DNA from 2 places in the Peribacillus asahii genome. Region 2 is predicted to be linked to the other one. Evidence: riboswitches for the same ligand, from Rfam matches in the RefSeq annotation. Region 2 holds a riboswitch; the other holds the start of a gene.

Region 1 (4,434 bases), 700 kb from region 2:
AGATTTATACATTCGAGAGCGGGATTCCGGGGTTTTTAGAGGAGAAACAATTTGGCTTACTACCACTTGAGGAAACACCATTTTTCGTACTTCAGTCTATCAAAACTCAAGAAGTCGCTTTCATTATGACGAATCCATTTGATGTGTTCCTGACGTATGAAGTGAACCTTTCTGATGAAGTACTAGCCGATTTACAAATCCAGCTCGAACAAGATGTGACGGTATTCACGATTTTATCGGTACGAGATCCATTTGAACAAACAACGGCTAACCTGCAAGCACCGATTATCCTCAACCACACGAAGAAATTAGGTAAGCAATACATTATGAAAACGGATAACTATACAACTCGCCATAAGCTTATCCCATCTTCGGTCAAACAGGAGGTCAAATAATGCTTGTACTTACTAGAAAGTTAAACGAATCGATTATGATTGGCAATGATATTGAGATTACGGTATTAGCGGTTGAAGGAGAGCAAATTAAACTTGGTATTCAAGCACCAAAGCATGTCGACATCCATCGGAAAGAAATATATTTGTCCATCCAGCAAGAAAATAACCAAGCCCTAAATACCGAAGTCAACACTTTGACAAGTTTAAGCGATTTTTTTCGAAAAAAATAAATGTATTCTCTAAATAAAACAGTAACAGCACCGATATTAAGGATGTAAGGTTGAATAGTGATATAGGCGGCCGACTTAATCACTATTCAACCGAAATAACCACATGGATGTGGGAAATGACAACTCAAGGAGGAAATATATTATGATTATCAATCACAATATCACGGCGTTAAACACACATCGCCAACTATCAAGTGCATCTAATGCACAATCTAAATCAATGGAAAAACTAGCTTCAGGTCTTCGTATTAACAAAGCTGGAGATGACGCTGCAGGTTTAGCAATCTCTGAAAAAATGCGCGGACAAATCCGTGGTCTTGAAATGGGTTCTAAAAACGCTCAAGACGGTATCTCTTTAATCCAAACAGCTGAAGGCGCATTAAATGAGACACATTCTATTCTTCAACGTATGCGGGAAATAGCGGTTCAATCTTCTAACGATTCTAACACAGATGGTGATCGCCAAGAGCTACAAAAGGAAATGGACCAGTTAATTGAAGAAATTGATCGTATTGGTAATACAACTGAATTCAATACAAAGAAACTTATTGATGGTTCTAAAAGCGGTGTAACTGAGCAACTTGGTAACGTAACATTTGATAACCAAGGTGATTCTGCACTATTCACAACAGTGGTAGCTTCAACAGCAGCTGTAGCAGGGACTCCTGGTACTGAGGCAGATGAAACAATTAATGTAAAAATTACAGACTATGATGCAACTGCAGATACGTATTCTTTTGAATGGACAACACAAGATGGTCAAACTGCTGCTGTTACTGGTGTTGCAGCTGCGGGTGGAGCTCAAACTATAGCAACTGCTGATGGTAGCTATTCATTAACTTTTGGTGCAATCGGAGTTGAAGATATTGGTAAAGAGGCAACATTCACATCACGTGCTTCAGTAGAAGAGTATGCAAATAACTCTTTAAGTTTCCAAATCGGAGCTAATTCATCCCAAACAATGAATGTTGATATTAACGATATGAGAGCGGCTGCTCTAAATGTTGATAATATTGATGTAAGCTCTGCTGCATCAGCAGAATCTTCTATTTCTGCAATTAACAAAGCGATTGAGGATGTTTCAGCTCAACGTTCAAAATTGGGTGCATTCCAAAACCGCTTAGAACACACAATTAATAACTTAGGTACATCTCAAGAAAACTTAACTGCTGCTGAGTCTCGTATCCGTGATGTAGATATGGCGAAAGAAATGATGGAGCAAACGAAAAACTCTATCCTTTCTCAAGCAGCTCAAGCAATGCTTGCCCAAGCAAATCAACAGCCACAAGGTGTACTTCAGCTTCTTCGTTAATTGATTAATAAAAATAAATTGAGAGATCTTAGCTTTGTTAAGATCTCTTAATTTGTATATATTAGGTAAAATATTCCGTGAAAATAATTTTAATGGAATAGTTTTTTTATTAGTACCTTAAAAGTGAAAAAGGCAAACCACAGGAAACTGTGAGACGCAAAACCAAGGGCCTGAACCAAAATTTATAATTGGATGGCAGCCGGATACCACAAATCAATATAATAGGAATTTCCGTTGCCTTTTTTTATAAAAAAGGAGATAAAAATATGATAAGAAAGTTATCTTTATTTACAGTATTTTTAATACTGCTTCAAGTACTGCTTCCGCTTTCAAATGTGTTTGCCACAGAAATACAAGCACCAGCAAATTTGAAAGCAAGTCAATACTATCCAGGTAACATTGTTTTAGATTGGGATAAAGTTACAGGGGTAAGCAGCTATCGAATCTATAAGATTCAAGATGGACAGCAGGAATTGGTTAAAGAGGTTTCATATGAAAATACCGATACTACTGTTTATAATGTTTCAGAAGGAAGCAGTACGTTTGCAGTTTCTTCTATTAGAAGAGATAGTGAATCTGAACTTTCCAACACAGTGATTGTTGAGGTTGTATATCCAGAGATGGAAAGTCCGTTAAATGTTGTATCAAGTATAGCCAGTGGGAATGATCTTACTATAAGCTGGGATAAAGTAACCTATGCGGCAGATTATAATATATATCAAGTCGTAGATGGTACCAGAACACTCACGGCAACTACAAAGACGAATAGCTATACATTTGTGAATCATCCGGAAGGAAAGTATAGTTATGAAATAACATCTTATAACAGCCGCTTTGGAGAATCTTTCGAGGGATCTCAGATTGAAGGGGATGTTGTTTTTCCTGAGATTAAGTCACCTATTGTAACTTATAAAATCGAGAATGGTAATGACTTAATCTTTAATTGGCAAAAAGCTAACTATGCGACGAATTACAGAGTATATGAGTTAGTAGACGGAGAGAGAAAGTTACTTACAACGACAAGATTAAACAGTCATCTTATCTCCAATGTTTCGGAGGAAAAACATGTATATGAGGTAACGACATATAGTGATCGCTTTGGAGAGTCGGAGGTCCCTTTTCGTATTGAAATAGATATGGTCTTTCCTGATATGCAAGCTCCTGAGAGTTTAACTTATACTTTATCAAATTATAATGATATTAATTTAAGATGGACACAAGCTGAATATGCAGATTCGTACAAATTATATCAAGTTATTGATGGTGAAAAGAAATTAATCTTGTCAACGTCTGCATTAAATACACCCCATAAAAATATGCCAGAAGGACATTACAAATATGAAGTAGCTTCATATAGTGACCGTTTTGGCGAGTCAGAACAGGTAGCAAACCTGGAGTTCGATTTAATTCATCCTGACATGCTGGCACCTGAAAACCCTACTATTACAGTACAAAATGGAAATGATTTAGTCCTAAGATGGGATGCATTTGAATATGCAACAGCCTATAAGGTATATCAAATTATAAATGGTGAACGAAAATTAATTGCAACAAAAGTTGGAAATGCTCATACCATGGTTAATATGCCAGAAGGAAAGTATACGTTTGAAATAACATCCTACAGTGACCGCTTTGGTGAATCTCCAACCGGCTCTCGAATTGAATATGAGTTGAATTTCCCCGAATTGCAAGCACTTGAATTAACTGGAAAGGTAGAGAATGAGAATACAATAATCTTAGATTGGACAAAAGAAGACAATGCAGCAGGTTATAACGTCTATCAAGTGATTGACGGAACAAAGAAATTCGTTGGGACTACAACAAGTCTTCAGTTTAAAGTAAGTAATCAACCAGAAGGACGGTATATCTTCGAAGTAACTTCGTATCATAGTCGTTTTGGCGAATCACCGTCATCTAATCAAGTAAAATTGTATATTGGGCCTAAATTGGAGGCTCCGAAAACTTCTGGTTCTATAGTAGAGGATGACTCTGTGACATTAAACTGGGGTTTGGTACAAAATGCAGAGTCCTATAATATATATGAGGTAGTAAATGGTGAACTTAAACTTGTCGAAAATACAACGGAAACAAGCCTTACTATTAGTGATTTGGAGCCAGGTGATTATGAATATCGTGTTGTTCCAATTTCTCCGTCTGGAGTAGAATCAGAAGCATACAGCACTATACAGATTCAAGCAGAAGAATTTGATACTACTTCTCCTGTTACAACTTCAAACATAACGGAAACTGTCTTAAAAGAAGATGCTGAAGTGCAACTAACAGCAACAGACACACAAAGTGGAGTAAACAAAACTTTCTATTCAATCAATGGATCAGAATTTACAGCAGGCACAAGCTTTACATTAGCTGAAGAGGGGACACATAAAGTATCCTTCTACAGTGTAGATAAAGCTGGCAATAAAGAAGAAGTAAAAACGGTGGAAGTGAAATTGGATAAGACAGCACCCGTTACAACTTCTAATATGACAGATAACTG
Region 2 (4,434 bases):
TGCTAACCCAAGATGAAAATAAGTGCGATAAGCGGCTAACATGGATAAGTCAGCCACAACCGGTTTTAATGAAGATTCTCGGAACAGCTCAGAAAACTCTTGCAGCACCGATTCTTTTGAAGCAATCAAAAGCACTTCTTTATTCTCCTCTGTTTCCTTTAATAAAACAGGTACGAGTAGTGGATCTTCGAAAGGCAAATGAATGCTTTCTCCTAATTGCATATATAAATAACCAGTCAGTTCCTCTTCCATAATTTCAAGCGGGACAACTGTTTTTCTCAAAATGACAAACTCATTGGGAACACAAAACGACATCTTACTCCCTTTCAGCTTCCAGTTGTCCACCATCTCATCGATAATCATTCCAAGCGTGTCTCGCTCCTTAATCTGCCCTTCAACGACAACACCGGGCGGCAGACACTTTTGTCCATACGTATGAAACGTCCGATTGCGATCGCTCTGGACAAAACGAATATACGAATCGCTAATCGTAAAATGAACAGAATGCTGCCTGTTGCTTCGTAAAAAATTCATATTTTCACCGCCTACATGAACATCGAGAAATACCAGCTAATGATGTTCTCTCCATAAAAGTAAGAAAGAAGAGCCCCAACTGCAATAAACGGACCAAATGGAATGAGCTCTTTTTGTTTATGCTTCCCAAGCAGCATCCCGCCTACACCAAATACAGCTCCTAAAAAAGTGGCCATCAAAAAGGTAAGCAATGTTTGCGAAAACCCGAGCGCAATTCCAATCACAAAAAAGAGCTTAATATCGCCTCCGCCCATGCCGCCTTTGCTAATGACGGCAATCAACAATAACAAACCAAAGCCAAAGAAGGCACCAACTAATGGGTCCCACCACGGAGTAAGCGGAATGAACAACCGTTCAAGAAAGAAAAGCGGCAAAAAAAACAACAGCACTTTATCAGGAATAATCATATACTTCATATCCGACACAAATATAATCACTAACAGTGAAATAAGTGTCAAGGCGACAATCAGTTCACCTGTCAAACCAAACTGATACAACGCCAGCATAAACAAAATTCCCGTCGCAAGCTCCATAATTGGATAAAACGGCGAAATCTTACTGCCGCATCCACGACATGTTCCTTTTAAAAACACAAAAGACAAAACCGGAACTAAATCCAATGTACTAAGCGTTCGCTTACACGTCGGACAATGCGACCGCGGCCTTACAATCGACTGCCCCTCCGGAACCCGAAGCCCGACAACATTATAAAACGACCCTAGCACAAGACCGAGCACTAATAAATAACTATATATAAATATCATCATCTTCATGTTCCTCTGCTTCTTCTCTACTTATCCATAATTCTATTATAACGAAATACAACATGATTCGATAGTAGGATGGTGGGATATGTAGGAATAGGTAAAAAAATAACTCCTTGGGAAGGAGTTATTAAAATTCACAATATTTTTATTCTACAATATCTCTTTTAAGTTCCGATGGTTTTTTACCTGATATACCTCTTTCACTACCTTCAAGAGTTACAATATATGATTTATCAGTTCCATTATACATTACGTAGGCAGTAGCTTCCGGGTAGGATGTACCATCCTTATCCGGATCTTCAATTGCACTTTCTAAGTATCCAGCACTTACTAATTCTGTCATAGTAATTTTGCCACCATCATTAGCATTATTACCACTGTTTGCCCATAATGATTTCTCATTCGCCGCAACCGCCAATCTCGCAGCCCCAATCAATTGTTCAGCATTTGCCACATGCGCATCTTTCTTACTGTTGTCAATAATGTTCGCAATACTCGGCACCGCAATCGCTCCAATAATCCCCAAGATAACAACAACTGCTAGTAATTCAACGAGTGTCAAACCTTTTTGGTTTTTTAGTAATTTTTGTAATTTCTTTTTCATACCTTTATCCCCCTTTTTTATTTTAGAAGTAGTGTGTATGTAAATATTCACTAAATCTAGTAGTTTACCAGTTTCAAAGACTTAAAATTGGCGGGGTGCACTACTAGCTCCGGATCATTCAAGTGCCCACATACGAATAATCTTTCAACGCTTCCAACTTTACCTTTTATTTTATTATATAGGCATTTATCCCCAAAATACAACGCTTATTTTTGTACATTTCCTTACATTTTACCTAAAAAAATTAATAAAATGTTTCTATTTATTGAATTGTTTCAAATATCTTAAACATCGGAAACGCAATAGCACCTACAATTCCTCCAACAGCTCCTGCTAAAAAGACAATGAGCATCGGTTCTATTAATGATTTCACTTGATCCGTCGCATTGTCCACTTCCATGTCGTAAAAATCCGCTACTTTCTCAAGCATGACATCAATTGACCCGGATTGTTCCCCGACCGCAATCATTTGTGTGACCATCGGCGGAAAAGCCCAATGCCTTTCCATCGGAACAGACATCGATTCTCCTTTTTCAATCGAGCTTCTTGCCTCTTTAACAACTCGAGCTATGACTTCATTCCCAACAATTCTCTCAACAATGGTTAACGATTGCAAAATCGGGACAGAACTTGAAAAAAGCGAGCTAAGCGTCCGCGTCATCCGCGCCATTTGTGCTTTTTGAAGCATGGAGCCGAATAACGGAACTTTTAAAAGAGCATAATCCCAATAATATTTCGTTTGACGATTTTCAAGAATTAAACGAATACCGATATATAGGGCAATCGCAAACAGAACAAACAGCCACCAAAACGATTGAAAAAAGCCTCCCATGCCGATGACGATTTTAGTAATAAGCGGAAGCTCGGCTCCTGATGAAACAAATACCTTTTGAAAGGATGGAACGACGGTCGATAAGAGAAAAATAACAATTGTAATCGTGATAATTCCAACAGTTGCAGGATAGGTCATCGCCGCTTGAACTTTTTTTCTTGTTTGATATTGCTTTTCAAAATAAACAGCCATTCTTTCTAAAATCTCATCAATATTACCGCCCGCTTCTCCGGCACGCATCATGTTGACAAAAATTGCAGGAAAGACGTTTGGATGCTTTTCGGCACCATCTGAATATGGCTTCCCAGCTTCTAAACTATGAAGTAAGTCTATGAGCGTTTTCTTTAATATTTTACTAGATGTTTGCTCGGAAAGAATTTTCGTTGCTTCTACTAAACTGATTCCAGCTTTTAATAGCGTCGAAAATTGGCGCAAATAAATAACAAAATCTTTATTTTTTACTTTTCTCTTTCCTAACGAGATTTCCTTATACAAAATACCGGTTAATTCTTCAATTTGAATGACGGCAATTCCTGTTTCACGCAGCTTACTTACCGCTTCTCTTCGGTGTTCCGCATTTACTTTGCCTTCTTTCTTTTTCCCGGTACGATCTCTTCCTACATAACGAAAAACAGCCATTACACCATAACCTCTTGTAAATAAGGAGCAGCTGACTGTGCATCGATTCGATTTTTTTCAATCAGTTCTCTCATCGACATTTCAAGCGTATGCATGCCGGCTGATTTACTAGTTTGCATAATGCTGTGGATTTGGTGAATTTTTTCGTTTCGGATTAAGTTTCGAATCGCTGAATTATTAATCATAATTTCTGTCGCTGCGACCCGTCCTTTTCGATTTTTTGTCGGAAACAAGCGCTGCGAGATAATCGCCCCTAATACAGAGGCAAGCTGAATGCGTACTTGCGGCTGTTGATTCGGCGGAAATACATCAATAATTCGATCAATCGTCGCTGGAGCATCGGTTGTATGTAACGTACCTAACACTAAATGTCCGGTTTCCGCTGCCGTAATCGCTGTCGAAATCGTTTCTAAATCTCGCATTTCTCCTACTAAAATAATGTCTGGGTCTTGACGAAGACAAGCACGAAGACCGTTGGCAAAATTGCTCGTATCAAAACCAACTTCTCGTTGATTGATAATACTCATACCATGTTTATGCAAATATTCAATCGGATCTTCTAACGTGATAATATGACGTTTCAAATGTTTATTAATATAATCAATCATCGCCGCCAGCGTCGTTGATTTCCCGCTTCCTGTCGGTCCTGTCACAAGCACGAGTCCTTGCGGTTTTTCAGAAATGTCTCGTAATACATTCGGCATGTTTAGCTTTTCTAATGTTGGAATTTCTGTCGGTACAACCCGGATAGCAAGGCTTAAACAGTTCCGCTGATGATACGCATTGACACGAAAACGCGATACTTGTGGAATACTATATGAAAAATCTAGTTCTCCATTCGTTTTCAGTTTCTCCCATAAACCTTCTGGAACGATTGCTCGAGCCATCGCCTCCGTGTCAGCGGGCTTTAACACGTCCTTACCATATTGCTTAAGTTCCCCATGAAGCCTCATGATTGGAGGAACCCCGACGGTTAAATGAATATCGGACGTTCCTAATTCAAACGCAGCCGTCAGCAAGTAATCTAGTTTTTCTTTCATATTGATGTCCCCCTACTC

What was found. Region 2 has a riboswitch for cyclic di-GMP ahead of BAOM_RS18365 (type II secretion system protein). Riboswitches for the same ligand answer to the same signal wherever they lie in the genome.
Region 1: linked by a shared signal. The riboswitch ahead of BAOM_RS21810 (OmpL47-type beta-barrel domain-containing protein) and the one ahead of BAOM_RS18365 (type II secretion system protein) in region 2 are both predicted to bind cyclic di-GMP.

Annotation. Positions count from the first base shown of each region.
Region 1 covers NZ_CP026095.1:4,418,386-4,422,819, reverse strand. The annotation lists gene fliW (flagellar assembly protein FliW) at 1-395, shown strand, start outside; gene csrA (carbon storage regulator CsrA) at 395-625, shown strand; gene BAOM_RS21815 (flagellin N-terminal helical domain-containing protein) at 768-1,937, shown strand; cyclic di-GMP riboswitch class I at 2,059-2,148, shown strand; gene BAOM_RS21810 (OmpL47-type beta-barrel domain-containing protein) at 2,204-4,434, shown strand, end outside.
Region 2 covers NZ_CP026095.1:3,721,738-3,726,171, forward strand. The annotation lists gene pilM (type IV pilus biogenesis protein PilM) at 1-534, opposite strand, end outside; gene BAOM_RS18360 (prepilin peptidase) at 546-1,298, opposite strand; gene BAOM_RS18365 (type II secretion system protein) at 1,447-1,905, opposite strand; cyclic di-GMP riboswitch class II at 1,986-2,069, opposite strand; gene BAOM_RS18370 (type II secretion system F family protein) at 2,168-3,376, opposite strand; gene BAOM_RS18375 (type IV pilus twitching motility protein PilT) at 3,376-4,416, opposite strand; gene BAOM_RS18380 (GspE/PulE family protein) at 4,429-4,434, opposite strand, start outside.